One region of the Mesorhizobium sp. BR1-1-6 genome, then DNA from elsewhere that is predicted to be linked to it. Evidence: predicted binding sites of a transcription regulator. Region 1 holds the regulator's gene; each other region holds the start of a gene.
The links. The regulator PhoB, encoded in region 1, activates phosphate uptake and scavenging genes when phosphate is short. The targets are predictions, from matches to a motif close to TGTCATNNANCTGTCAT.
Positions count from the first base shown of each region.

Region 1 (9,674 bases):
TCGCGCGCGCACATCGCTCGGGTTTTTCGGCGGCCGAGGCATCGGAAAGCTGCGCCCAGAAAAAGACTCTCTTCACCAACAATAAATTGGAGCAGCAAAGGTCGTTTTTTCATGCTAAGTGACGGCTGGAGCTTATTAAAGTGAGGACACGAAGTGAGGAGTGACCCTATGCGGAAAATTCTTATTGCCATGGCTGCCGTGGTCGCCGTCAGCGGCTGTACCTCGACCGAGCAGGATGTCGTCGGCGGCGGCTTGATCGGCGCCGGCGTGGGCGGCTTGGTCGGCGGCGGCAAGGGCGCGCTGATCGGCGCGGCCGTCGGTGCCGGCTCCGGCCTGCTGGTCCGCAACCTGCGCAATGGATACTGCCAGTATCGCGATCATCGGGGTCGCATCTACACGGCTCGCTGCAACTAAGGCAATTCGGGCGGGAAAAGCGCGGAGCGGTTTTCCCGCCGGAATTGCGAGCAAGGAGCGGATCGGCGATCTATCAGACGCTGAACCGCTCCGAGCAACTTGAATCGCGCGCTGTCGGGCTCATTCGCGAACCCGGCAGCGGTGCGGCAATTTATTGGCCGCCGCGTGAAGCCTGGAGCGATTCCGCCAAGGCCCGATGGCATTCACGCCGGCAGCGGAATCCTGATTTCCACATTCAATCCGTCATCGCGATAATCGCGGTGGATCGTGCCACGCAGCTCACGCGTGACATTGAGGTCGATCAATTTGGTGCCGAAGCCGGTCGTGGCCGGCGCGTCGACCTTCTTCTGCCCGGTTTCCTGCCAGCTCAGAGCCAAGACCCGGTCACGCCCGCGCCCTTCGACCGACCATTCGATCCTGAGGGCGCCGACCGTATTGCCGGCCTCGCCATATTTCAGCGCATTCGTTGCCAGTTCGTGGAAGGTGAGGCCCAGTGCCTGCGTCGTGGTTTCGTCAAGCAGCACCTCCGGCCCGGACAAAAGCTCTTCCGGCAGCTCCTTTCCGAACACTTGGCCAAGCTCGATGCGCAGGAGATCGCCGAGATCCGCCTTCTGCCAGCGCGAGCGCGTCAGCATGTCCTGGGACGCGGCCATTGCCTGTAGCCGGGCCGAGAAAGATGCCGAGAACTCATTGACGTCGCTGGCACGTGACGCGGTCTGGCGCGCGATCGCCAGCACTCGCGTGATCGAATTCTTGATGCGATGCTTCATCTCCTGCAGCATCAAATCCTTTTCGAGCAGGCTCTTTTCCGTCGTCTCATGCAGCAGCGATGCTGCCTCGTAGGCTCGCTCCTGATAGCGCGCGACGAGCGCGATGGCGCCGGCCAGCAGCAGCCCGAACAGGCCGAGCATGACCGGGATGGCCCGTGACGATGGCTGCGAGAAGGCGCTTGTCGGCCTGAACTGCACGGTCCACGGCCGGCCCGCCACGCTGATCTTGCGGGTGACCAGCAGCCTGTCGCCAAAGCCCGAGACGGGCGGTGTCTCCGACCGGAACAGCAGATGATCCGGATCGACGCCGCCATCGTAGATTTCGGTGTTGACGGGCAGCAGCGGCGCACGGCTGAGCGCGATCTGGAACAGCTCCCTGGCCCGGAAGGCCGCGTAGAGAAAGCCTACCGTCGAGGACCGCGATGCGTTTATGGCATCAGGTGCGGTCTCGACGTTGAGCCGCACGAAGACGAGAAAGCCGGTGAAGGTCTGCGCCGCGCCCGTGCCCTGGCCGAGTTGCACCAGCCCGCTCGCGTGCTGCTGGTCATCTGCCATTGCCTTCTCGATTGCCGCGCGCCGCACGGGCTCGGTGAACATGTCATAGCCGATGCTGGCCTTATTGGACGGGTCGAGCGGCTCGAACAGCACAACGGGCGTCCGCCATGGCTGGGTGGTGTCCGGATAGATCGCACGCCTGGTGCCCTGGTCATGCAGCATGTCGCGCTCGACCGTCGCCTCGTCGCCTGCTTTCACCAGCCGGAGAAAGCCGATGCCGCGCAGGCCGGCGAAATTGGTATCGACATTGAGGGCATTGAAGAACGCTTTGAACTCGCTCTGCGAGATGTCGCCATTGCGGGCGTCGAACAAGGCTTGCGACGAGCGCAGCAGCGACAGCTGCAGGTCGATCCGGCTCTCGATACGGTTGAGCGCATCGTCCGCGGTCGCGTCGAACTTGATGCGAGCCGCCTCTTGCGTCGCGAAATAGGCGAACCCCGCCATTGTCATGCTGATCAGCGCAACGGCAACGAAAGCGACGATTGGAAAAAGCTTCTTCAACGGATAATGCGGCCTATCAGCATGTGAGCCCTTTATGGGCAAGTCGCCCGGTCAACACAATGGCAAGGCCAAGCCATCCCGCCGGCTGGCATATCACCTGATCGGCAGATCGGTAACGGGCTCAGGCCAGCAGGCTTCAGGCAGCGATCTTCAACGCGCCTGGTCCGGGAATGGCGCCAGGCGGACATTTGCCCAGGATGATCATGCCCAGCACCTCGTCCTGGGTCACATCGGTGGTGCGGGCAGTGCCGACGACCTGGCCGTTTTTCATGACGCACACCCGGTCGGCCAGTTCGAATACGTCGTGAATGTCATGGCTGATCAGGAAGATGCCGATGCCGTCGGACTTGAGCTGCCTGACCAGTTCCCCGACCTGGGCCGTTTCCTGCGGTCCAAGTGCTGCCGTCGGCTCGTCCATGATCAGGATGCGGGCGTTGAACAGGATCGCGCGTGCGATCGCCACCGACTGCCGCTGTCCGCCCGACAGCTTGATCACCGGCTCCTTGAAGCGCTGGAAGCGGGGATTGAGCCTGCCCATCACCTTGCGCGCCTCGGCCTCCATGGCGACATCATCGAGCGTGCCCCAGGCGGTCCTCAGCTCGCGGCCGAGGAACAGGTTGGCGGCGGCGTCGACATTGTCGGCGAGCGCCAGGGTCTGGTAGATCGTCTCGATGCCGTATTTCTTGGCATCGCGCGGGTTGGAGATCGAAGCCTCTTCGCCGTTGACGAAGATTTGGCCCGCGTCACGCTTGTAGGCGCCCGACAGGATCTTGATCAGTGTCGACTTGCCGGCGCCGTTATGGCCGAGCAGGGCCACGACCTCGCCGGGGAAAAGATCGATCGAGGCATCGTCGACGGCGCGAATGCCGCCGAACGCGATTGAGATGTTGCGCATGTCGACCAGCGGGTTGCCGGCGGGAGCGATCCTCTCAGCCATGATTGTCCTCCTCCCTCAAACGCGTTTGCGATAGACGGTGTCGAGCCACACCGCGATGACCAGCACGGCGCCGACGACGATGCTCTGCAGCGGCGAGTCGACGCCAAGCAGCACCATGCCGGATTGCAGCGACTGCATCAAAAGCGCGCCCAGCATGGCGCCGATGATTGTTCCCGAACCGCCGGCGAGCGATGTGCCGCCGATGACGGCCGCCGCGATCACCAGCAATTCATCGAGCGTTCCGAGCACGTTGGTGGCCGAGTTCTGCCGGGCTGACGAGATCGCGGCGGCGATCGTGGCCAGCACGCCCATGATCATGAACACTTTCATCGTGATCCAGCGTGTATTGATGCCGGCGAGGTTGGCTGCTTCCGGATTGCCGCCAATGGCAAAGACATAGCGACCAAAACGGGTGCGTTTGGTGATGAAGGTCATGACCAGCCCGACGGCGATGGCCATCAGCACCGGTATGGCGATGCCGTGGGCGATGAACAGGCCGCCCTCGGGCACGGTTATGTTGTTGGCGGCTGCATATCTGTTCACGATGCCGACTGGCCACGGATAGGAATTGGCCAGCCAAACCGCGCCCATGATGACGGCGCAGGTCAGCACGCCGATCAGCGTCTCGGCCCAGATCGGACGCAGCGGGAAACGGAAGCGCTTGCGCTGTACCCGCCCGTTGAACAGCGCAAGCACCACCGCAAGGCAGGCGGCGATACCGACCACCCAGCTCCAGGTCGCGCCGATCGATCCGGCCGGGCCGCCGCCCATCAGCTGGAACGTCGCGTTGAGCGGCGCCACCGTCTGGCCGCTGGTAACCCACCATGCCGCACCGCGCCAGACCAGAAGCCCGCCCAGCGTCACGATAAAGGCCGGCACTTCGAGATAGGCGATGACAAAGCCCTGGAAGGCGCCGATCAACAGACCGAGCACCAGGCCGATGACCAGCGCCAGCACCCAGATCCATGGGTTGCCAAGCTCAAGCCCGACGAAGCGCACTAGGAAATGCACCTGGGCGAAGCCCATGACCATGCCGATCAACCCTTCGGCGGAACCGACGGACAGATCGATATTGCGCATGACGATGACCAGCACCATGCCGCAGGCCATGATGGCGACGGCCGAGGTCTGCACCGACAGGTTCCACAGATTGCGCGGCGTGAGAAAGGTACGGCTGTCGAAATCGAGCGGATTGACGCCGAGACGCAGGCTGGACAAGACATGCAACCCGATCCAGATCAGCAGCAGCGCGCCGATCATGCCGAGCATGCGCGTGTCGATCTCGGTCGCCTTAAGGAACCGGGCGACGGCGCCGAGTTCCGACGCACGCGCGGTGTCGGCCTGCGGGTTGGACGTCGTATCGGTCATGATTTTCTCCCACCGGCCTGCCCGTCCGATGCGGGATGACGGAAGCCAGCCTAGAAGTTACCCGCCCGGGGCGGAAAAACAAATTTTCTTGAAAAAACGCCGCGGCTTGGCAGCCGCGGCGTTCATCGCATGAAATGGAGGATCAGTTGCAGGCCGCTACGCTGCCCGCCGCGACGCCGGCACAGACCTCGTCTTTCTTGATCCAGCCGGCGTCGATGACGACGTTGAGATTGTCCTTGGTGATCGCAACCGGGGTCAGGAACAGCGATTTGACGGTGTTCCCACCGGGCGTTGTGAAGTCCTTGACGCCGGCGATATCGGTCATCTTCTTGCCGTCGGCCAGCTGCGAGGCGATCTCGGCGGCATTCTTGCCGAGTTCACGCGCGTCCTTCCACACCGACACGGTCTGCGTGCCGAGCGCGATGCGGTTCAGCGCCGCGTGGTCGCCGTCCTGGCCCGAGACCGGAACGGTACCGGCCAGGCCTTGAGCCGTCAGCGCCGCGACGACGCCGCCGGCAGTGCCGTCATTGGCCGCGACCACCGCGTCGACCTTGTTGTCGTTGGCGGTCAGGAACTGCTCCATGTTCTTCTGCGCGTTGGCCGGCAGCCAGCCATCCGTATAGGCTTCGCCGACATTCTTGATCTTGCCGCTGTCGATGGCGTCCTTGAGCACTTCCATGGAGCCCGAGAACAGGAAATCGGCATTCGGATCGGCACCCGAGCCCTTGATGAAGACGTAGTTGCCTTCCGGCTTCACCTTGAACACTTCGCGGGCCTGCATGCGGCCGACTTCCTTGTTGTCGAAGGTGAGATAGAAGACGTCCTTGTTCTCGATCAGGCGGTCATAGCCGACGACCGGAATGCCTTCGTCGAGCGCCTTCTGCACCGCCGGGCCGATGGCGGAGGCGTCCTGCGCCAGGATGATCAGCGAATTGGCGCCCTGGGAGATCAGGCTCTCGACGTCGGTGAGCTGCTTGCCGGGATTGGACTGGGCGTCGGCGGAAATATACTTGTCGCCGGCGGCTTCGATCGCCTTCTTCATGGCGGCCTCGTCGGTCTTCCAGCGCTCTTCCTGGAAGTTCGACCAGGAAACGCCGATGACCTTGTCCTTCGCCTGCGCGACCGACGCGAGCGTCAGCGACATGGCGACACCCGCCAGGATGGCGGCTGTGAATCTCTTCATCTTAATCCTCCCTGCGCCGCGTATGGCGCGACCAAACAGGCCCGTAGGCCGGCACAAAGGCTCTATTTTTTCGAGCCTCGAAAAAACACTGGTCCATCGTCGGAACACTGTCAACGTCGATTCTGATGTATTTTGATGTCCTCGTGAATTTTTTTCGAGCTCCGGAATAAATAATGACAGCCAAGGCCGGTTCTGCCAGTATTTGACGGTCGTCGGGATCCTGGGGAGAGAACGCGGCGACGGGGAGGATGCGAGAAACATGTCGGTCGGAATCCGCCACGATGATTTGCGCCGACGCAACCGGGCGATGGTGATCGCGGCCGTGCGCCGTGCCGGGCAGCCCTCGCGCACCGAGATTGCCGCGACCACCGGGCTCAGCCATTCCACCATATCGGCGATCTCCTCCGACCTGATTGGCGAAGGCATCCTGGCGCAGAGCAAGCCGAGCGAGGCCGGTGCGCTGAAACGCGGCCGGCCGCAGGTCGGCCTCAGCCTCAACCCTGAAGCCGCGGCGGTGATGACCGTTGTGCTGTCGCTGAATTTCCTCTCCGTCGCAGTCATCGACTATGCCGGCCAGGTGATATCTGAGGAGCAGCGCCGGCTGGACACGCTGACCCTGTCGCGCGAGGCGCTGATCGGCGAATGCGTGGCCATCGTCAGGCGGCGGTTCGAGGATCCCGACCTCGACGTCGGCAGCATCGCCCGTATCGCGCTGGCGATCCAGGGCATCACCGACACGGATGCGCGCGCCATGCTGTGGTCGCCGATCACGCCGCAGACCGACATCGCCTTCGCCGACATACTGGAGGCCGAGTTCGGCATTCCCGCCACCATGGAGAACGATTGCAACATGATGGCGGTGGCGCTGCGCTGGCGCGATCCCCAGCGCTACCGCGACGACTTCATCGCCATACTTTTGTCGCACGGCATCGGCATGGGCTTGGTGCTGAAGGGTGAACTGTTCACCGGCACCCATTCATCCGGAGGCGAGTTCGGCCACATGATCCATCGCCCCGGCGGGGCGCTCTGCCGCTGCGGGCGGCGCGGCTGCGTCGAGGCCTATGCCGGCAACTATGCCATTTGGCGCAACGCGAGGCAGCTTGGCGAGGACACCCAGCCCGTCGACGTCAGCGACGCCGACATGCGCACCCTGGCGGCCTCGGCGCGCGAAAAGGACGGGCCGGAGCGCGAAGCCTACCGCAAGGCCGGCGAGGCGCTGGGTTACGGCCTTGGCAGCCTGTTCGCCCTGATCGATCCGGCGCCGGTCGCCATGGTCGGCGTCAGCGCCGCCGCCTTCGACCTGATCGAGCCGGCTCTGCGCGAGGCCATTGCCCAGACCGCCGGCGGCCAGCACTCGAAATCGATTTCCTTCGACACCGAGCCGAACGAACTGCCGCTGATCCGCGAGGGCTGCGCCATGCGCGCGCTAACCTTCGTCGACCAGGAAATTTTCGCGCCGGGGGCACAGGCGAAATCAGGCATAGGCGAGAACGTTGCGTGACATATCCCTAGTCTTCGCGGATCGCGTACCCCGCGCCCCGAATGGTGCGGATCACGTCAGGCATGCGGCCGTTGTTGACCGCCTTGCGCAGCCGGCCGACATGCACGTCCACGGTGCGCTCGTCGATATAGATCGTTTCGCCCCAGACATTGTCGAGCAGTTGGCTGCGCGAGAACACGCGGCCGGGATGTCGCATCATGAATTCGAGCAGGCGGAACTCGGTCGGCCCGAGCCGGATCTCGCTTTTCTTGCGGTAGACCCGGTGCGATTCACGGTCGAGCACGATGTCGCCGACCTTGAGCACGCTGGACAGAACTTCGGGCTTGGCGCGGCGCAGCAGCGCCTTGACGCGTGCCATGAATTCCGGCGTTGAGAACGGCTTGACCAGATAGTCGTCGGCGCCGGTGGAGAGACCGCGCACCCGGTCGCTTTCCTCGCCGCGCGCCGTCAGCATGATGATCGGCAGCCGCTCAGTCTCGGGCCGCATGCGGAGACGGCGGCAGAGCTCGATGCCGGACACCGCCGGCACCATCCAGTCGAGCACAAGAAGGTCAGGGACATTCTCCTGCAAGCGGATCTCGGCTTCGTCGCCGCGCGTCACCACCTCTACCTGATAACCCTCCGATTCCAGATTGTAACGGAGCAGCACACCCAGCGGCTCCTCGTCCTCCACCACCATGATGCGTGGCGCGATCATCGACTGGTCACCCCTGCCGTCAAGCCGCTGGCGCCGACATCGCCGTCTCGTCCTGCTTCGGGCGATTGGCGGGCAATTGCGTGCCGGTCAGCACATAATAGGCATTTTCGGCAATGTTGGTCACGTGATCGCCGATGCGCTCGAGATTCTTGGCGCAGAACAAAAGATGCGTGCAGGCGGTGATGTTGCGCGGATCCTCCATCATGTAGGTCAGCAGCTCGCGGAAGACCGACGTGTATTTGACGTCGATGCGTTCATCGTCGGCGCGCAGCTTCGCAAGTGCCGCGGCATCGCGCGCCGCATACTCCTCGATCACGCCTTGCACCTGGATCAGCACAAGCTGCGCCATGGCGTCGATGGAGTGCGACAGGTCGCGCGGCGTGGCGGCAAGGCCGACGGTGCCGACGCGCTTGGCGATGTTCTTGGCGAGATCGCCGATGCGTTCGAGATCGCCCGCCATGCGGATCGAGCCGACGACATGGCGCAGATCGTCCGCCATGGGCTGCCGCTTGGCGATCAGGGTGATGGCGCGGTCGTCGAGTTCGCGCTGGCGCGCGTCCATGATGGCGTCGTCGGAGACGACGCGCTGGGCGAGCGCGTTGTCGGAATTCAGGAGCGCCTTGGTGGCGCCGCCGACCATCGATGAGGCGAGATCGCCCATGTCGCGGATCAGCCTGCTGATCTGTCCGAGATCTTCGTCAAAGGCTGCGACTGTGTGTTCGGCCATGATCTTGGTCCTCGTATGCCTGGGATCAGCCGAAGCGGCCGGTGATATAGTCCTGCGTGCGCTTCTCGCGGGGCGATGTGAAGATCTTCTCGGTGCGGTCGAACTCGACCAACTCGCCCAGATACATGAACGCGGTCTGCTTCGACACGCGCGCCGCCTGCTGCATGTTGTGGGTGACGATGACGATCGTATAGTCGGCCTGCAGCTCATCGATCAGCTCCTCGATCTTGGCGGTCGACAGCGGATCGAGCGCCGAGGCAGGCTCGTCGAGCAGGATGACCTCCGGCTTCACCGCCACCGTGCGGGCGATGCAGAGGCGCTGCTGCTGGCCGCCCGAAAGGCTGAGGCCGCTGGCGTTGAGCTTGTCCTTGACCTCGCTCCACAGTGCCGCGCGCTTCAGCGCCTGCTCGACACGGCCGTCCATCTCCGCCTTGCTGAGCTTCTCATAGAGCCTGACGCCGAAGGCGATGTTCTCGTAGATCGACATCGGGAACGGCGTCGGCTTCTGGAACACCATGCCGATCTTGGTCCTGAGCAGGTTGAGGTCCTGCGAGCGGTCGAGGATATTCTGGCCGTCGAGCAGCACCTGGCCCTCGGCGCTCTGCCTCGGGTAGAGCTCGTAGATGCGGTTGAAGACGCGCAGCAGCGTCGACTTCCCGCAGCCCGAAGGCCCGATGAAGGCGGTGACGCTGCGCTCGGGCAGCGACAGGCTGATATCCTTCAGCGCCTTCGACTGGCCATAGTAGAAATTGAGATTCTTGACCTCGATCTTGGCTTTCTCGACCGCGACTTCGGGCGTGTTCAATTCGGTGGACAACATCGGTTTCATCTGTCCTCTCTGCGTCCGGTAAGGCTGCGGGCGAAGATGCTCAGCCCGAGAACCGTAAGGGTGATTATGAGTGCGCCGGTCCACGCCAGCTGCTGCCATTCCTCGTAGGGGCTGAGAGCGAACTGGAAGATGGTGACGGGCAGGCTGGCCATCGGCGCATTGAGATTACTCGACCAGAACTGGTTGTTGAGT
Region 1 is NZ_JAIUHZ010000001.1:55,749-65,422, forward strand. Features, by position in the region: gene LB545_RS00295 (YMGG-like glycine zipper-containing protein) at 169-414, shown strand; gene LB545_RS00300 (CHASE domain-containing protein) at 618-2,240, opposite strand; gene LB545_RS00305 (ATP-binding cassette domain-containing protein) at 2,377-3,177, opposite strand; gene LB545_RS00310 (sugar ABC transporter permease) at 3,193-4,545, opposite strand; gene xylF (D-xylose ABC transporter substrate-binding protein) at 4,688-5,728, opposite strand; gene LB545_RS00320 (ROK family protein) at 5,988-7,229, shown strand; gene phoB (phosphate regulon transcriptional regulator PhoB) at 7,237-7,926, opposite strand; gene phoU (phosphate signaling complex protein PhoU) at 7,946-8,653, opposite strand; gene pstB (phosphate ABC transporter ATP-binding protein PstB) at 8,679-9,482, opposite strand; gene pstA (phosphate ABC transporter permease PstA) at 9,479-9,674, opposite strand, start outside.

Region 2 (9,674 bases), on a different contig from region 1:
CACATCTTCGAGGGCAAGCATCCCTTCCTCGCCTACCCCCGCATCATGGGCCATGAAGTGTCGGGGACCATCGTCGAGGCGGGCGAAGGCGTTGGTCTTGCCACGGGCGAGCCGGTCATCATCAATCCCTATCTGGCGTGCGGCAAATGCATCGCCTGCCGGCACGGTAAACCCAATTGCTGTGTCCGGATCGAAGTGCTCGGCGTGCATCGCGACGGCGCCATGTGCGAACAGATCCTTGTCCCGGAACAAAACCTCTATCCAGCCAACGGCCTGTCGTTGGCCGATGCCGCGGCCGTCGAATTCCTGGCCATCGGCGCCCATGCGGTGCGGCGCTCGCGTGCCGATCCCGGCGCACGGACGCTCGTCATCGGCGCCGGACCGATCGGGCTCGGCACCGCCATCTTCGCCCGCATCGCCGGGCTCGACGTGACGCTGCTCGACATGAGCAGCGAAAGGCTCGGCTTCGCCGCCAATGAACTCGGCTTCAAGACCCTCGACGGGTCGCGCGGCGCGGCATCCGATCTGGTCAGCGAAGCGACATCAGGCGAAGGCTTCGACGTGGTCTTCGACGCCACCGGGAACACCGGCTCGGTGCAGTCGGCCTTCGCTCATGTCGCGCATGGCGGGACATTGGTGCTGGTCAGCGTCGTGAAGGACGACATCGCCTTTTCCGACCCCGAGTTCCACAAGCGCGAGATGACGCTTGTCGGCAGCCGCAATGCCTTGAGGGCCGATTTCGACCACGTCGCCGCTTCGATCCGCGATGGCGCGGTGCCGCTGGCCAAGCTCGTCACCCACCGCACCACGCTTGCCGACACGCCACGTGACCTCGCCCGCTGGGCGCATGAGAAATCCGGCCTGATCAAGGCCGTGATCGAGGTGGGGGCATAAGATGGCAGGCGGTGAACCCGGCCTGAGTTGACGACGCCCCGCGCAGGTCGACCCCCAAACGCCAAGCCGCTGACAACCGAGCTGGTCTGGTACCAGCGTTAGTATAAGGCCGACACGCCCTACAGCGCCGACAGTTTCAGCTCCACCCGCTCCGCCGGGAAGCGCGCCTCGGCGAATTGGATCGGCCGGCCGTCCGGCGTCATGTTGACGGCCACCGTGACCAGCACGATGCCGCCCGGCTGCAGATCGAGGTCGGCGAGGTCGGAAGCATCGGCGTGACGCGCCGACAGCACCGTCGATTGCCTGAGATAATCGTCTATGCCGAAACGCTTGAGCGATGCGGTGATCGACCCGGTCTCGGCCATGGCCACATCGATGCCGGCGAAGCGCCTGGCGTCGAACCAGCCGGAAGCGCGCGACACCGGCTTCCCATCGGCCTCGCCGCGCGTCTCCAGGCGAATCACATCCGATCCCCTGGCAAGGCCCAGGGCTTCGGCGACGCGCCGGCTGGCCGGCTCGACCGATGAGGACAGGAGCACGATATGCCGCTCCGACGCCTGGCCCTGCAAGCCGGTTGAAAATCGCGTGCGCGCGCCGATCGGATAGGACAGCCGCTTGCGCGACAGCACGAAAGTGCCGCGCCCCTGCTCGGCCCGCAGTACCCCGTCTTGCACGAGCGCCGCGATGGCGCTGCGCACCGTGTGACGGTTGACGCCATAGCGCTCGGCCAGCGCCACCTCCGGCGGCAGCGCGGCATTCTCCGCGAAATCGCCGGCAGCGATCGATTGCAGGATTCGGTCGGCGATCTGGCGCCACAACGAGACGCCGCTGCGCCGCTCGATACCGTCAGCCACGTGTTTTCCGTTCACGGTTTCGCCCCTGGCCGGCCCCTGTCACGCACCCGTCATGGACTCGCGTTAGGTAATGGGTATAATTCGTATGGTTGTCTATATCAATAGACAAATTAGAAGCAAGGATGTTGCTCATGCGAGGACAGGAAGCGCGCGACCAGGCCGAACGCAAGGCGGCCATGGCAACCCTGGCGCAGTCCAGCGGCGACGACATCGTTCGCCTCTGGAACGAATCCGGCCTGCCTGCCGAGGCCGAACTGCTGCGCGGTCCCGAGACCGGCCTGGTCACCATGCGCGGCCGCATCGGCGGCGGCGGCGCGCCGTTCAATGTCGGCGAGGCCACCGTGACCCGCGCCACAGTGCGCCTGCCGTCCGGACAGGTCGGCCATTGCTATGCGCTCGGCCGCGACAAGCAGAAGGCGAAGCTGGCGGCCATCGCCGACGCGCTGTGGCAGGACCCCGCCCACCGAGAGGCGGTCGAAACGGGCCTTCTCGCGCCGCTGCGGGCTGCCTTGACCACGGCACGAGAAAGGCGCCGCGCCGAAACGGCGGCAACGAAGGTGGATTTCTTCACCATGGTTCGCGGAGAAGATTGATGGATATCGCAGCGCAATCGATCGAGGGCGGGTTCGCCGATCCGGTGTTCAACGCCCAGACGGTGTTTCGCGCCGTCATGGACGCAATGGCGCGGCCGGGCAGCGTGCAACCCTTGCCGGCCCTGGCCCGCCCGCCGGCGCCGCTTTCGGCGACATCGGGCGCGGTTGCGCTGGCATTGTGCGACAATGACACGCCGCTCTGGCTCGACCCGGCCCTGCATGCCTCGGCAGCGGTCATGTCCTGGCTCGGCTTTCACAGCGGCGCGCCGCTGGCCAACACCCCGGCCGACGCGCATTTCGCCTTTGTGGCCTCGCCGGCCGAGATGATGGCGCTCGACGGTTTCTCGCAAGGCACGCAGGACTATCCCGACCGCTCGACCACATTGATCCTGCAGGTCGGCGATCTCACGTCAGGCACGCCGCTGCTGCTCGAAGGTCCTGGCATCGAGAAGACGGCGACGATCGCGCCGGCCCTCATGCCGCGTCATTTCATCGAGCAGTGGAAGCAGAACATCAACCGCTTTCCGCGCGGCGTCGACATCATCCTGGCGGCACATGACAGCCTCGCCTGCCTGCCGCGTACGACACGCATCAAGACGACGGAGGCCTAGCATGTATGTCGCGGTAAAAGGCGGCGAAGCTGCAATCGCCAACGCCCACAGCCTGCTCGCCGACCGTCGGCGCGGTGACCGCTCGGTACCGGCACTGCGCCTCGACCAGATCGTCGAACAGCTGGCGCTCGGCGTCGACCGGGTGATGAGCGAAGGCTCGCTTTACGATCGCGAACTCGCCGCACTCGCCATCGTGCAGGCGCGCGGCGACATGATCGAGGCGATCTTCCTGGTGCGGGCCTACCGCACCACGCTGCCGCGCTTTGGCTATACAAATGCCATCGACACCGCCACCATGCTGGTCGAACGCCGCGTTTCGGCGACCTACAAGGACCTGCCCGGCGGCCAGTTGCTTGGGCCCACCTTCGACTACACGCACCGGCTGCTCGATCCCGAGCTTGCCGCCGGCGCCGATGTCGCCGCGCCCTTGCGGCGCGAGACGGAAGCGCAGGCAATGCCGCGCGTCTCGGCGATCCTTGCCCGCGAAGGGCTGATCGAGCCGGACGGAGACATGCCTCAGGACCATGTCCCCGGCGACATCACCCGCGAGCCGCTGGAGTTCCCGATGGCTCGCGACATCCGCCTGCAGGCGCTGTCGCGCGGCGACGAGGGGTTCCTGCTGGCGCTCGGCTATTCCACGCAGCGCGGCTATGCCCGCAACCATCCCTTCGTCGGCGAGATCCGCATCGGCGAGGTCGAGCTGGAGCTCGACGTGCCCGAACTGCCTTTCGCCGTGCCGCTCGGCACGGTGCGCGTTACCGAATGCCAGATGGTCAATCAGTTCAAGGGCTCGGCAAAGGCACCACCGCAATTCACCCGCGGCTATGGCCTGGTCTTCGGCCAGAGCGAGCGCAAGGCGATGGCCATGGCACTCTGCGACCGCGCTCTTCGTGCAAGCGAACTCGGCGAGGACATTGTCGCCGCCGCCCAGGACGAGGAATTCGTCATCTCGCACTCCGACAACGTCCAGGCGACCGGCTTCGTCGAACATCTGAAGCTGCCGCATTATGTCGACTTCCAGGCCGAACTCGACCTCGTGCGCCGCATGCGCGCCGAGTACGACGCCCGCGAAAATCCCAGCAAGATTGAAGAGAAGAAAGAGGCCGCGGAATGAGCGCGCAACCGACCGACATCGCCGCCTATAACTTCGCTTATCTCGACGAACAGACCAAGCGGATGATCCGTCGCGCGATCCTCAAGGGCATCGCCATTCCCGGCTATCAGGTGCCGTTCGCCTCGCGCGAAATGCCGATGCCCTATGGCTGGGGCACCGGCGGCGTCCAGGTTACCGCTTCGATCATCGGCCCCGACGATGTGCTGAAGGTCATCGACCAGGGCGCCGACGACACCACCAATGCGGTCTCGATCCGCGCCTTCTTCAAGAAGGTCGCCAATGTCGCGGTGACGACCGACACGGCCAGCGCCAGCATCATCCAGACCCGCCATCGCATTCCCGAACATCCGCTCGCCGCGGGCCAGGTGCTGGTCTACCAGGTGCCGATCCCCGAGCCCCTGCGCTTTCTCGAGCCGCGCGAGACCGAAACGCGCAAGATGCATGCGCTGGAGGAATACGGCCTCATGCATGTGAAGCTCTACGAGGACATCGCCAAGCACGGCCGCATCGCCACCACCTACGCCTATCCGGTGAAGGTCGAGGGCCGCTATGTGATGGACCCGTCGCCGACGCCGAAATTCGACAATCCCAAGATGCACCGCTCGCCGGCTTTGCAGCTGTTCGGCGCCGGCCGCGAGAAGCGCATCTATGCGCTGCCGCCCTTCACTGATGTGGTCAGCCTCGACTTCGAGGATCATCCGTTCGAGGTGCAGACCTTCGACCAGCCCTGCGCGTTGTGCGGCGCCGAGAACGTTTATCTCGACGAGGTCATCCTCGACGACCACGGCGGCCACATGTTCGTCTGCTCCGACACCGACCACTGCGAGAAGCGGCGCAGCACCCCTACCTCCCCCTTGTGGGGAGGTCGCGCCGAAGGTGGGGGTAGCGACCCATCGGCAGCCCCCACCCCGGCGCTGCGCGCCGACCCTCCCCACAAGGGGGAGGGTAAGGAGATACAATGACCGACGAACCCTTGCTGCGCGTTTCGGCGCTCTCGAAATTCTACGGCTCGCGCGTCGGCTGCGACAACGTCACCTTCGATCTGTGGCCGGGCGAAGTCCTGGCTGTCGTGGGCGAATCCGGCTCCGGCAAGACGACATTGCTCAACTGCCTGTCGACGCGGCTGCTGCCCTCATCCGGCACCGCCAGCTACCGCATGCGCGACGGCCAGTTCCGCGAACTCTACCGCATGAGCGAGGCCGAGCGCCGCTTCCTGATGCGCACCGACTGGGGCTTTGTCCACCAGAATCCGGCCGACGGCCTGCGCATGACGGTGTCGGCCGGCGCCAATGTCGGCGAACGCTTGATGGCGGTGGGCGACCGCCACTACGGCAAGATCCGCGCCACCGCCGTCGACTGGCTGTCGCGCGTCGAGATCGAGGAAGACCGCATCGACGACGAGCCGCGCGCCTTTTCCGGCGGCATGCGCCAGCGCCTGCAGATCGCCCGCAACCTCGTCACCGGCCCGCGGCTGGTGTTCATGGATGAACCGACAGGCGGCCTCGACGTCTCGGTGCAGGCGCGCCTGCTCGACCTCTTGCGCGGCCTCGTCACCGATCTCGGCCTCGCCGCCATCGTCGTCACCCATGACCTCGCGGTGGCGCGGCTTTTGTCGCAGCGCATGATGGTGATGAAGGACGGCCGCGTCGTCGAAAGCGGCCTCACCGACCGCGTGCTCGACGACCCGCGCGCGCCGTACACGCAATTACTTGTTTCCTCGATTCTGCAGGTTTGACGATGGCGCCAAGTCACCCCCCTCTGTCCTGCCCGCAAACGAATAACGATTGGAGTACCTTCTGATGCCGACGCCTCTCGTTGTTTCCGACGTCGCCAAGAGCTTCACCATGCATCTGCGCGACGGCATCAAACTGCCTGTCGTCGCCGGTGTCTCCTTCTCGATCCGCGCCGGTGAATGCACCGTGCTCGGCGGCCCGTCCGGGGCCGGCAAGAGCTCGATCCTGAAGATGCTCTACGGCAATTACGCCGTCGACGAAGGCCAGATCATCGTCACGCACGAAGACGGGCTGATCGACCTTGCCAGCGCCAGCCCGCGCACCGTGCTTGCCGTGCGCCGCCAGACCATCGGCTATGTCAGCCAGTTCCTGCGCACCGTGCCCCGCGTATCGGCGCTCGACGTCGTCGCCGAGCCGCTCGTAGAGCGCGGTGAGGATCGCGAAGCAGCAAGAAGCAAGGCGCGCGCCCTGCTGGCGCAGCTTAACCTGCCGGAAAAACTCTGGGCATTGCCGCCGGCGACCTTCTCCGGCGGCGAGCAGCAGCGCGTCAACATCGCGCGTGGCTTCATCACCGAGCACCCGATCCTGCTGCTCGACGAGCCGACCGCTTCGCTCGACGCAAGGAACCGCGATGTGGTGATCGGACTCATCGCCGCCAAGAAAACGGCAGGCGTCGCCCTGCTCGGCATCTTCCACGACCATGATGTGCGCGAAGCGGTTGCCGACCGCATCATCGACGTCACCGCCTTCGCCCCGGGAAAGCTCGCCGCATGAGCAGGAAATTGTCGGAGACGCCGCTGGTCCACCCGACGGCGGACGTGGAGAATTCGACGCTCGGCCGCTGGACCGAAATCGCCGACCGCTGTCGGGTTTCGGAAAGCGAACTCGGCGACTATTCCTACATGATGCAGGACTGCGCCGTCTGGTGTGCGACGATCGGCAAATTCTCCAACATCGCGGCAAGCGTGCGCATCAACGCCACCAACCACCCGACCTGGCGACCGACGCTGCACCACTTCACCTACCGCGCATCGGACTATTGGGACGATGCCGAACACGAGAGCGAATTTTTCGCTGAGCGCCGCGCCAGGCGCGTCACAATCGGCCACGACACATGGCTTGGCCATGGCTCGACAGTCCTGCCCGGCATCACCGTCGGCGATGGCGCCGCCGTCGGCGCCGGAGCGGTGGTATCGAAGGATGTCGCTCCCTACACCATCGTCGCCGGCGTGCCGGCAAAGCCGATCCGCGAGCGCTTCGACCGCCGCACCGCCGAGCGCTACCAGGCGCTTGCCTGGTGGGATTGGGACCATGCGAGGCTGCGCGCCGCACTCGACGATTTCCGTCAGCTCGAGGCCGAAGCTTTCCTGGAAAAATACGGTGGATGACGGTGGTGAATGGAATAGGGCTGCTCACTATTCGCATCCCTTACATGGAGTTCGGGCAGGGGGCTGTCTTCTCGAGCCGCCTGCCTTCCGCAGCTTCAGGGACATGGAAGCACTTCGAGGAACTGATTGGTCCTGGCCTGATCGCGCACGACACGGCTGTGGGTGGTAACAAAACTGACATCAATCCGACACCGCAGGTTCATGGCGCTGCGCTAGCGAGGGTCAACAGGACCTTCAACCGCGACTGGACGGGAACGCACCATGTCAGCCACGCTCGAAATCCGCGGCGTCACCCGACGATTTGGCAAGAACACCGCCGTTAACGATGTCAGCATCTCGATCCCGCAGGGTCAGATGGTCGGCGTCATCGGCCGTTCCGGCGCCGGCAAGTCGACCCTTCTGCGTATGATCAACCGCCTCATCGATCCCAGCCATGGATCGATTTTCTTCGACGGAGCCGAGGTCTCGCAATTGCGCGGTTCGCCGCTCAGGCGCTGGCAGCGCGACTGCGCCATGATCTTCCAGCAATTCAACCTTGTGCCGCGCCTCGACGTGCTGACCAATGTGCTGCTCGGCCGGCTGAACCATCGTCCGACCCTGTCGAACCTTTTCGGCATGTTCTCGCGAACCGAATGTGCGCAGGCGGTCGCGGCCCTCGAGCGGCTCGACATCGCCCGTACCGCGCTGCAGCCCGCCGGCACCTTGTCGGGCGGCCAGCAGCAGCGTGTCGCCATTGCCCGCGCCATGATGCAGCAGCCCCGGGTGATCCTGGCCGACGAACCGATCGCTTCGCTCGACCCGCTCAACGCCAAGGTGGTGATGGATTCGCTGCAGGACATCAATTTGCGCGAAGGCATCACCGTGGTCACCAACCTGCACACGCTGGACACCGCCCGTACCTATTGCAACCGCATCATCGGCATGGCCGCGGGCAAGGTCGTGTTCGACGGGCCGCCGGAGGAGCTTAACCGCGAGGCCGTCCGTCTCGTCTATGGCGCCGACAGCAATGGCGGCGAAATCTCCGAGGCCATCACCTCGACCAGCGTTGCCTTCAAGCAAAAAATCGCCGCATCCGCCGGACCGCTCGAACCCGCGTTCCCGGGTTACTGAGAGCGACCTGGATCGCCAGCCCGCGTCAGGGCACCCGTCAAAATCACCAACGCCGCCGGCGCGGGGCCGGAACCTACAGGAGAGAAATCAGATGTTCAGGAAAATGGTTTTTGGCGCCGTTTCGGTGCTTGCAATGGCCACCGGCGCGGCGCATGCCGCCGATATGAAGGAATTCCGCGTCGGCATCCTCGGCGGCGAGAACGAAACCGACCGGCTGCGCAACTACCAGTGCCTGGCCGATCACCTGAAGGCCGAATTCGGCTTCGAGAAGGTCTCGCTGTTCCCGGCCGCCGACTATGACGGCGTCATCCAGGGACTTCTCGGCGGCACGCTCGACTTCGCCGAACTCGGCGCTTCCGGCTACGCCAGCGTCGTCCTCAAGGATCCCAAGGCGGTAACCCCGATTCTCACAACCCAGCAGACCGACGGCGCGACCGGCTACTATTCGATCGGCCTGGCGCTGAAGTCCTCCGGCATCACCGACATCAAGTCGGCCAAGGGCAAGAAGCTCGGTTACGCCGATCCGGATTCGACCTCCGGCTACCTGATCCCGCTGACGCAGATTCCGAAGGACACGGGCGCGTCGAACGAGACCTTCTTCGCCTCGACCCAGTTCAATGGCGGCCATGAGAACAATGTGCTCGCCGTGCGAGACGGCAAGGTCGACGTGGCCGTGGACGATTCCTCCGGCATCGGCGACTTCAAGGACGGCTACACCTCCGGCACCTTCCACAAGGAAGTCGCCAAGGGCGCCGTCGACCCCAACGACTTCGTCGAGGTCTGGCGCTCGGGCCTGATCCCGAACGGTCCGCTGGTCGTGCGCACGGCGCTCGGCGACGAGATGACGGCCAAGCTGGCGGCCTTCTTCACCGACCTGCCCAAGAAGGACAAGGCTTGCTTCGAAGGCGTCGAAGGCGGTGATTTTACCGGCTACGTTCCGGTGAAGGCGGATTTCTATAACGTCATCGTCGAAGCCCGTAAGGCAGCCATCGGCGGCTAAAGGCAGAAGTCAGGAAGGGCGGCGTCGAGAAAACGCCGCCCTTCTTGCATCTCCGACCATGACCCTTTCCCTGACAGCTCCTTCCGGCGCCACGCACCAGATGGCCGACGCCTGGCGTCGCCAGACCTCCTTGCGCCGGCTCTACACCGCCATCGGCGTCGGCCTGCTGTTGGTCGCACTCGGCGGCACCATGTGGTTCGCCGACGATGCCAATGCCGGACACTTCTTCGACCGGCTTCCGCACATACTGGATTTCCTGAGCTGGCTCGTTCCCAAGGACTGGAACGATGTCTGGCGGGCGCTGTTCGACATCGCCTCCCCCCATGACACGGGCACGCAGGAATTCAACTTTCCGCTCGGCCGCGCCCATGTCTGGG
Region 2 is NZ_JAIUHZ010000013.1:64,593-74,266, forward strand. Features, by position in the region: gene LB545_RS21860 (zinc-binding alcohol dehydrogenase family protein) at 1-894, shown strand, start outside; gene phnF (phosphonate metabolism transcriptional regulator PhnF) at 1,014-1,748, opposite strand; gene phnG (phosphonate C-P lyase system protein PhnG) at 1,880-2,341, shown strand; gene phnH (phosphonate C-P lyase system protein PhnH) at 2,341-2,952, shown strand; gene LB545_RS21880 (carbon-phosphorus lyase complex subunit PhnI) at 2,954-4,066, shown strand; gene LB545_RS21885 (alpha-D-ribose 1-methylphosphonate 5-phosphate C-P-lyase PhnJ) at 4,063-5,028, shown strand; gene phnK (phosphonate C-P lyase system protein PhnK) at 5,025-5,801, shown strand; gene phnL (phosphonate C-P lyase system protein PhnL) at 5,866-6,573, shown strand; gene LB545_RS21900 (DapH/DapD/GlmU-related protein) at 6,570-7,187, shown strand; gene phnC (phosphonate ABC transporter ATP-binding protein) at 7,449-8,297, shown strand; gene phnD (phosphonate ABC transporter substrate-binding protein) at 8,389-9,297, shown strand; gene phnE (phosphonate ABC transporter, permease protein PhnE) at 9,356-9,674, shown strand, end outside.
Region 2: phnF (phosphonate metabolism transcriptional regulator PhnF) is a predicted target of PhoB. The motif match lies at 1,786-1,802, and genes of this name have one in related genera.

Region 3 (9,674 bases), on a different contig from region 1:
TGATCCAGGCCGAGGGCCTTGACGACAAGCGCTGGCCGGCCAAGCAGTTCGCGCAGATGATCGACGGCTGGAAGAACAAGGGGCAAGGCCCGGCCGATATCGCCGAGGGCGATGCGCGCAGTTTCGCCAACGGCAAGGGCCGCGAGCTCTACAAGGCCTATCAGGAGCGCCTGCAGACGCTGAACGCCTGCGATTTCGGCGATCTGCTCTGCCACCCGATCCGCATCTTCCGCGCCAATCCGGACGTGCTGAAGGAGTATCACAAGCGGTTCAGATACATCCTGGTCGACGAGTACCAGGACACCAACACCGCGCAATACATGTGGCTGCGGCTCCTGGCGCAGCGGCCAAATAGCGGGCGTAGCGCGACGTCTACGGATTTGCATTCGGCCGAAGGCCGCAAGCCCGACCGGGCGTCCGAGCCTTTGCGAGGCCCCTCCCGCGACGCCGAAGGCGCGCAGAAAAGAGGGGGCGGGCCCGCGCCGGCAGGCGCGGAACAGCCCGTGAGCGAAAACAAAGTAAACATCTGCTGCGTCGGCGACGACGACCAGTCGATCTATGGCTGGCGCGGCGCGGAGGTCGACAACATCCTGCGCTTCGACAAGGATTTTCCCGGCGCCACCATCATCCGGCTGGAGCGCAATTATCGTTCCACCGCGCATATCCTCGGCGCCGCTTCGCACCTCATCGCCCACAATGAAGGCCGCTTCGGCAAGACGCTGTTCACCGATCGCGACGATCCCGAGGACGGCAAGGTCAACGTCCACGCCGCCTGGGATTCCGAGGAGGAAGCACGCGCTGTCGGCGAGACCATCGAGGCTTATCAGCGCCAGAAGCACAATCTCAACGACATGGCGATCCTGGTGCGGGCGTCCTTCCAGATGCGCGAGTTCGAGGACCGCTTCGTCACGCTCGGTCTCAACTACCGCGTCATTGGCGGCCCGCGCTTCTATGAGCGCATGGAGATCCGCGACGCGCTTGCCTTCTTCCGCGTCGTCGCGCAAGGCGCCGACGATCTCGCCTTCGAGCGCATCGTCAATGTGCCCAAGCGCGGCCTCGGCGAAACCACCATCCGCCAGATCCACGACACGGCCCGCGCGCTGCGCGTACCGATGCTGGAAGCCGCCGCCAAGCTCGCCGAGAGCGATGAATTGAAGCCCAAACCGCGCGCCGCATTGCGCGAGGTCGCGGCCAATTTCGAACGCTGGCAGAAGGCGCTGGAAACCACGCCGCACACCGAACTGGCCGAGACCATCCTGGAAGAGAGCGGCTACACCGACATGTGGAAGAACGACCGTTCGGTCGAAGCGCCCGGCCGGCTGGAGAACCTCAAGGAGCTGATCCGCTCCATGGAGGAGTATGAATCGCTGCGCTCCTTCCTCGAACATGTCGCTCTGGTCATGGACGCCGAGCAGAACGCCGAACTCGACGCCGTCAACATCATGACGCTGCATTCGGCCAAAGGCCTCGAATTCGAGACCGTTTTTCTCCCGGGCTGGGAGGAAGGCCTGTTCCCGCACCAGCGCGCGCTGGACGAAGGCGGCCGTTCCGGCCTGGAGGAGGAGCGCCGGCTGGCCTATGTCGGCGTGACCCGTGCCAAGAAGAACCTGCACATCTGGTTCGTCTCCAACCGCCGCATCCACGGCCTGTGGCAATCGACGATTCCCTCCCGCTTCCTCGATGAACTGCCTGAAACCCATGTCGAAGTCGCCGAAAGCGGCAACTCCTATGGCGGCTACGGCAATTCCTATGGCGGCGGCTCGTTCGCTTCCGGCCGGGGCGGCCGCCAGAACCCCTATGGCGCCTCGCGCTTCGACAATGTCGGCGCCGAAAAATCCGGCGCCTTCTCCAACAGCTACGCCACGCCGGGCTGGCAGCGGGCGCAGCAGAACCGCACCGAAGCGACCGATCGCAACTGGGGCTCGCGCTCCGGCCACCAGATCGAGCGCATCGGCTATGGCGAGACCGACAGCGGCTACGGCGCCGGCCGCACGAGCATCAAGGGCCGCACCATCGACGGCGAACTGGTCGCCAAATCCGTCGCCGACACGCCGTCCCCCTTCAACGTCGGCGACCGCGTCTTCCATCAGAAATTCGGCAACGGCAACATCGCGGCCATCGAGGGCAACAAGCTGACCATCGACTTCGACAAGGCCGGCCAGAAACGCGTGCTGGATGGGTTTGTCGCGGCTGTGTGAGAAAAAATGGACACTGGCTCGGGTAAGGAGCTGGTCAAAATCCTGAGGTTTTCTTGTGAAAATCGAAGTAGATTTTGACCCTATTATATTTGCGATTTCACAGCCAAAATTGATTGGAATGAATTCCAATAGCGTGGACGTCCGAAGTGAACGGAACTTTCGGTAGTCACCCGGGCCGGACCGCTCAATCCACCTTCTTCTCGCCCGCCTCGCCGGCCTTGACGATATCTCCCGTCGTAAACAGGATTTCCTTCAGTTCCGCGCGCCAGTCCTGCTTCCGACGCAGCAGGAATTCGAGGTCCATGCCGAAATGCTTGAACTCCTCGCCTTGCGCGTTCTTCATGATGGCGCGGGCCTGCGGGTCCTTCTCCACCGACATGCGCTGTTCATACCAGGAGATCGCTTCCGCTTCCTCGATCAGCGAGGTGATCATGCGGGCGAAGGTTCGCACCTCCTGCGACAATTCTTCGGGCGGTTCGTGGTACTGGTCGAAACCCATGTGGTCGTCCTCCCTCAATGGCTCGCAATGCGAGCAGGCACCGGCCGTGCCATGAATGCATGAGAGGTGCAGCAGGTTCCGGATCGCACCCACAATTCAGGACGATGAGAGGAACAGGCTATCTCACGACACCGGCGCCGCCCCGCCCTGTTCGGTGCGACGCGCGATGAAATCATCGAGCACAGCCGACGTGGCAATGGCCGTCGCCGGCGGCTCGAAATCGGCGAGGATGCGCTTCCAGATACCGGTGGCGCGTTCGGTTGCGGTCTTGGAACCGGCCTGCGTCCAGTTGCCGAAATTCGACCAGTCGGCCACCAGCGGCTCGTAGAAAGCGGTGCGGTAGCGCGCCATGGTGTGACCTGCCGAGAAGAAATGGCCGCCGGGCTGCACTTCGGCGATCGCCTCGAAGCCGATGGCATCGTCGTCGCCGGGCGTGGCGGCGCACAGTTCAGCCACCGTCTGCAACGCCTCGATGTCGGTGACCAGCTTTTCGAAGGAAACGCTCAGCCCCCCCTCCAGCCAGCCGGCGGCATGGATGCACACGGTGGCGCCTGCCAGTACCGAGCCCCACAGCGCAAACTGCGTCTCATGCGCCGCCTGCGCATCGGAGATGTTGGCCGCGCTGCCGCCGCCCGAACGCCACGGCAGGCCGGTGAAGCGCGCCAGTTGGCCGGCTCCGAGCGTCGCCTTGATATGCTCCGGCGTGCCGAAGGCCGGCGCGCCCGATTTCATGTCGACATTGGAGGAGAAGGAGCCGTAGACGACAGGAGCGCCCGGCCGCACGATCTGCGCCAGCGTCAACCCGGCCAGCGCCTCGGCATGCTGCAGCGTCAGCGCGCCGGCCACCGTGATCGGGGCCATCGCACCCGCCAGGCAGAAGGGCGTGATGATCAGGACCTGGCCCGCCCTGGCGAAGTCGATGATGCCTTGCGCCATCGGGATGTCGAGCTGGCGCGGCGAATTGGTGTTGATGACGGTGTAGCAATGGGCGCCCGAGCGGAACTCGTCCTCGGACAGCCCGCGCGCCAACCTGATCATGTCGAAACTATCGTCGACCTGCGGGGTGCCGCGCGCGAAGATGAAGGGAAGCTTGTCCGACAGGGTCAGTTGCGCCCGGAATCGTAGAGGCCGCCAAGCACGCCGGTGACGTCGACGATCGGGCAGATTGCCTTGATCTCGTCAGGCGTCACCAGCCGGGCGGTCTCGATGTCGACCGACTGGAATACCGCCCAGGCCGATTTCAGCCACTCCCAGCGCGCCGGATCGCTGGCTATGTTGACGCCGCCAGTCATGTGCAGCCCGACGTCCTGGCCGGATTCGGCCTCGATCTCGCGGTAAAGGTTGATGGTGTAATCCTGCAGCGCGGCGACATTGGGGTCGGCATTGAGCGCGTGGAACCCCGCCGCCGCATGCCAAGTCGACCCCGCCGTCAGTTCGGCGCGCTCGATCAGCGCCACATCCGACCAGCCGAACCGCGCCAGGTGATAGAGCACCGAAGCGCCCACCACTCCTCCCCCGATGACGACTGCGCGGTAGTGAGACTTCAAGGCTTCCCTCCTCCACGGACTGTTCGAAACCGGAACCATATACGTACTGTACATGAGTGTCTAGTACTACGAACAGCTCCTGGACGCTGTCGAACCTGTGTCGGAACGATCGATTTTTTGGCGCGGCCGCACTTCCCCAGCAGCGTCGCGGCGGGCCGACGCGAATGCGTCACCAACTGTCATGCAAGCATCATGTTCGCGCCTTAGACCGCTTGCCGAGGGCACAAGCGGCCCTCCAGGGCGGCAGCCTCGCCGCCGCCAGGCAACCTCAGAATTCCGCCGTCCCGGCGCTTTGTTATCAAGGGGATATCCATGACGCATCTACGCTCATTCTCGTTGCGGCTGCTGGTCGCCGCGCTGGCGGCCTCGGCCGTTTCGCTGCCCGCCTTCGCCGACAGCTCGGCCAGCGTCGGCGGCGCCAGTTTCGTCAACAAGGGGCTGGTGGGGGTTGGCCGCATCCCGGCCGGCCAGCGCGACAGGTTCGGCGAGACCTTCGGCTCCGGCTCCGGCATGTCGATCGACACCGCGGGCTGGACGCATGATGCCGGCACCTACAGAGGCTCGCTGTGGCTGCTGCCCGACCGCGGTTATAACGTCGTCGGTACCACCGACTACCGGCCGCGCCTCAACACGATCAACATCGAGTTCGCCCCGGTGGCGCCAGGTGCCGCGCCCGCGGCCGGCCAGGAGCAGACCGGCGTCAAGGCGACGCTCGCCGACACCATGCTCCTGACCGACGACAAGGGCGCCGACGCCAGCGGTCTCGACCCGCTGAACGGCGTGCGTCCCGCCGCCGGCGACATGCCTGTCCTGCCGCAGGCCGACAATGGCAAGCTCGCGCTCGACAACGAGGCGATCGTGCGGCTGCCCGACGGCACCATGCTCGTCTCCGACGAATACGGTCCCGACATCTACCGCTTCTCCGCCGACGGCCGTCTGATGTCGGCGACCCAGCCTCCGGCCGCGCTCGTGCCGATGCGCCACGGCACGGCCAACTTTGCTTCCGACAATCCGGGCCCAGGTGCTGCCGAACCCGACCCAAAGGATCCCGAAACCGGCCGCCAGAACAATCAGGGCCTCGAAGGCATGGCAATGACGCCGGACGGCAAGTTCGTGATCGCGGTTTTGCAGTCGGCGACCCGGCAGGACGGCGGCGATTCGGCCTCGACGCGCCAGAACACCAGGGCGCTGGTCTATGACGCCTCCGATCTTGCCCATCTCAAGCTGGCACATGAATATGTCGTGCCGCTGCCGGTGTTCAAGGACGCCAAGGGCAAGACCAAGGTGGCTGCGCAAAGCGAGATCGTGGCGCTGTCGGACACGGCTTTCCTGATGCTGGCGCGCGACAGCGGCAATGGCCAGGGCCTGAAGGGCGAAGAGTCGCTGTATCGCAAGATCGACATTGTCGACCTTTCCGGCGCGACCGACATCGCCGGCGGTCCCTTCGATGCCGCCGACAAGCCGGTGGCGCCCAAGGGCGTGCTCGATCCGTCGGGGACGCCGGCAAGGCTGACGCCGTTCATCGACATCAACGACAAGGCCGAGCTTGCCCGCTTCGGCCTGCACAATGGCGCGCCCAATGACAAGGACAACCTCTCGGAAAAGTGGGAAGCGATGTCGCTGGCGAGCGTGCTCGATCCGAAGCTGCCCGACGACTATTTCCTGTTCGTCGCCAACGACAACGATTTCCTCGCCCAGGACGGTTTCCAGGTCGGCGCGCCCTACAAGGCCGAGGACGGCGCCGATGTCGACACCATGTTCCTTGTCTTTCAGGTCACGCTTCCCGGCCTCGCCAGGAAGTAAGCATCTTGCCGGAGGCGCCAGGCGGGCCTCCGGCCCGACAAGCATGATCGGATGCACGACGGCGTGCCTTACCCGCCATCGCTCCTTTCTCCAGGGTGCATCCCGGTCGGGCCTGCGGTATCCTGCGTGCCGGACTCAAAAGAACCAGCTTTGCCGGATTGCCGCCATGGATGAAAAGATGCCCGCGCGCCGGCGCACCGGTGACCTGACCAGCGGCCCCATTCCGCGCACGCTCCTGCTGTTCGCCCTGCCGGTGCTCGGCTCCAACGTGCTGCAATCGCTCAACGGCTCGGTCAACGCCGTCTGGGTCGGCCGCTTCCTCGGCGAATCCGCGCTCACCGCCACCTCCAATGCCAATCTGGTGCTGTTCCTCATCCTCGGCACGGTGTTCGGCATCGGCATGGCGGCCACCATACTGGTGGCGCAATCGGTCGGCGCCCGCGACCTACTCGAGGCGCGCCGCATCGTCGGCACCAGCGCCACCTTCTTCTTCTTCGTCTCGGTGCTGTTCGCCGTCTGCGGCTGGATCTGGGTAGACGCCATTCTGGGCGCGCTCGGCACACCGCCCGACGCCTTGCCGCTGGCGCGCTCCTATTTGCGCATCATCTTCGTCGCCGTGCCGATGATGAACCTTCTGTCCTTTGTCATGACGGTGCTGCGCGGCGCCGGCGATTCGCGCACGCCGTTCTTTTTTATGGCGCTCGCCGTCGTGCTCGACATCATCTTGAACCCGCTGCTCATCCGCGGCATCGGGCCGTTCCCCGAGCTCGGCATCGCCGGCTCGGCAACCTCGACGCTTGTGGGCCAGACGGTGAGCGTTATCGCTATCCTGATCGTGCTCTATGTCCGCAAGCACCCGCTGCGTCTGGCCGGCGCCAATCTGGCGCTTCTGCGGCCGGACCCCGCCTTGCTGCGCGTCGTCGTCTTCAAGGGCGTTCCGATGGGTTTGCAGATGATCGTGATTTCGGCCGCGGCCCTGACGGTGATGGGCATCGTCAATTCCTACGGTTCGCAGGTGGCCGCCGCCTACGGCATCGCCGCGCAGTTATGGACCTACATCCAGATGCCCGCGCTCGCCATCGGCGCGGCCGTGTCCTCGATGGCGGCGCAGAACGTCGGCGCCGGCCGCTGGGACCGCATCAGCCGCATCGCAGCGTCAGGCGTCGGCTTCAACCTGGTGCTGACCGGTGCTCTCGTGGCACTTCTATGGGTCTTCGATCGCTCGATCCTCAGCCTGTTCCTGAGCCGCGACAGCGCGGCGATAGACATCGCCGCTCACATCAACAACGTCGCGTCCTGGTCGTTCATCCTGTTCGGCGTCACCATCGTGCTGTTCGCCACCGTGCGCGCCACGGGCGCCGTGATGCCGCCGCTGGTCATCCTGGTGATCTCGGTGCTGGTCGTGCGCACCGGCTTTGCCTATTTCATGCGGGATGTGATCGGCGAGGAAGCGCTGTGGTGGAGTTTCCCGGCCGGCTCGATCACCTCCCTGCTGCTGGCCGCGGCCTACTACCGTCTCGGCGGCTGGCGCACCCTGCACATGATCGAGAACCGGCCGGCCGCCGGCGAGCCGCCCGACACCGGGCTCGGCGTGCCGCGCCAGCGCGCGCATTTTTCCCCAGAGACGCCGAACGGCTGAAGCTGGCCGCTCTCAAGGCCTGTTTTTCAACCCAAAGCCCAGCGCGACCAGCGCAAACACGATGATCATGCCGGCGAACGCCAGGCTGGCCGCGATGGGGCTGGCATAGGTCGAGATGATGCCAATACCGATGACGGGCAAGGCATTGCCGATAAAGCAGCAAATGAAGAAGCTGGATACCACTTCGGCGCGGCGATCCTCCGGTGCGATCTCGTTCACCACCTGCAGGCTACCACGATAGCCGAGTGCGGCCGTCACGCCGCAGCAGGCGGTGGCGGCGATCATCAGCGCCATCGACGCCAGCATCTGCGCCGCCACCACCATGAGGATGCTGGGAATCATCAACGCCAGCGCGGTCAGCATGGCCTTGCCGCTCCGCATTTGCTTCAGCGCTACGATGCTGAGCGCGGTGACGATCGCCAATTCGAAGAACAGCGCACCGGCGACAGCATGGTTCGTCTCATGCAGTTGCTGCGCCAGGATGCTTGGCGCCACCGCGGCATAGAAGCCGACCAGCGCCATGGCGCCGAAACCGGTCACCGCCGGCGCGACGAAGCGCGCGCGGATTTCATCCGGCACGGCAAAGTGCGGCCGCATGGAAATCTGCCCGAGGCCGCCAGGCTCCGCCACCGTTTCGCGTGTACGCCAGACCAGGATGGAGACGATCACAAGCGCCGCCAGATAAACGATGAAGACCAGGCGCAAGGGCCACGGTTCATACTGCGCCAACAGTCCCGAGACGAGTGCGCCGAAACCGAGGCCCAGGAAATTGGTGCTGGTGGCAATGACGCTGGCGCGCGCCTTGTCAGCGCCGGGGAGAAGCTCGGCGATCCATGCCGTTCCGGTCCCCGCGCCGACACCGATGCCAAGCCCGCTCAGGACGCGCGCCACATCGAGCAGAACGACATTGTTGGCGAACAGAAAGACAAGCGCGCTGGCGACGGCGACGATCATGGCCGCGAGAGCGGCAGGCCGGCGCCCAACGACATCCGACGCGCCGCCCAACATCAGCAGGGCGCCGAGATTGCCGACGACATAGACCGCGTAGACCAGCGTCAGCGTGATCTGTGAAAAGCCGAATTGCTGCTTGTAGATGATGTACAGCGGCGTCAGCACCGTGCTGCCGGCAAACAGAACGGCGATCATTGTGGCGACCACCGGGATTGCGAGAGCCTCGCCGCCTGCTTCGTTGCGCGTATGCGCCAAGTCACGAATGGCCATGGCCAAACCTCTTCATCAGTTTCAGGGATCGCGACCTTAACGCGCCCTTACTCCCGACGTTCCGGCCGGCCGGCGGGCTCCTGACAGCATGACGGACGTTGTCTGGACCGGGAAACCCGTTGGCTGAACAGGCTCGTGTCGGAGCCGATGGTTCCGATCCGTCACGACATCCTGTCGTGTGACCCCGCTGCAATCCGTTATTTGCAGGAGAAACCTGGTGCGATCTTGCACTTCCCGGGACGCGGTTTGTGCGGTGGGCGATGGTGCGGAGGACGGTGCGGCCGATGCTGCCAGTGCGGCGGACCATGCGGCGGGCGCACGATGATCACCGGCGGGCGAACGACATGGGCCCGCGAGAGATAGCCGGAACTGGCCCAGCCGCTGAAGCCGCCGCCATGGATTCTGCACCAACCCGGTTGGCAGCCGGTGACGTTCACCCTGTAGCCGGCTGGCAGCGTCCCCACCTTGGCATATCCCGACCCGGGCCCGGAGCGCACGTTGAGGTTGGTGGTGGTGTGGGCGCTGTAGGCGAACGCGGCGGCCGACGTGCCGAGGATGGCGGCCAGAATGGTCGCGAGGCAGAGCAGAAATCGAAATCTCATCCGTCACTCCATTCGATCGCTCGGCCGTATGTGGTTCAGCCGAGCCTGTCTTCGATGGAGGACTGTGGCAAGAAAAGTCAACAATTTGCCACAGCAAACCATTGCCGCGAGCCGGCCTGGCGGGAGAGTTTCCCCTGATATAGTTGAGAAATTCCCCGGATGGCG
Region 3 is NZ_JAIUHZ010000011.1:28,532-38,205, forward strand. Features, by position in the region: gene LB545_RS20410 (ATP-dependent helicase) at 1-2,198, shown strand, start outside; gene LB545_RS20415 (hypothetical protein) at 2,383-2,697, opposite strand; partial or broken gene LB545_RS20420 (trimethylamine methyltransferase family protein) at 2,821-3,813, opposite strand; partial or broken gene LB545_RS20425 (NAD(P)/FAD-dependent oxidoreductase) at 3,813-4,244, opposite strand; gene LB545_RS20430 (esterase-like activity of phytase family protein) at 4,557-6,047, shown strand; gene LB545_RS20435 (MATE family efflux transporter) at 6,214-7,686, shown strand; gene LB545_RS20440 (MFS transporter) at 7,699-8,907, opposite strand; gene LB545_RS20445 (SH3 domain-containing protein) at 9,105-9,509, opposite strand.
Region 3: LB545_RS20430 (esterase-like activity of phytase family protein) is a predicted target of PhoB. The motif match lies at 4,422-4,438, and genes of this name have one in related genera.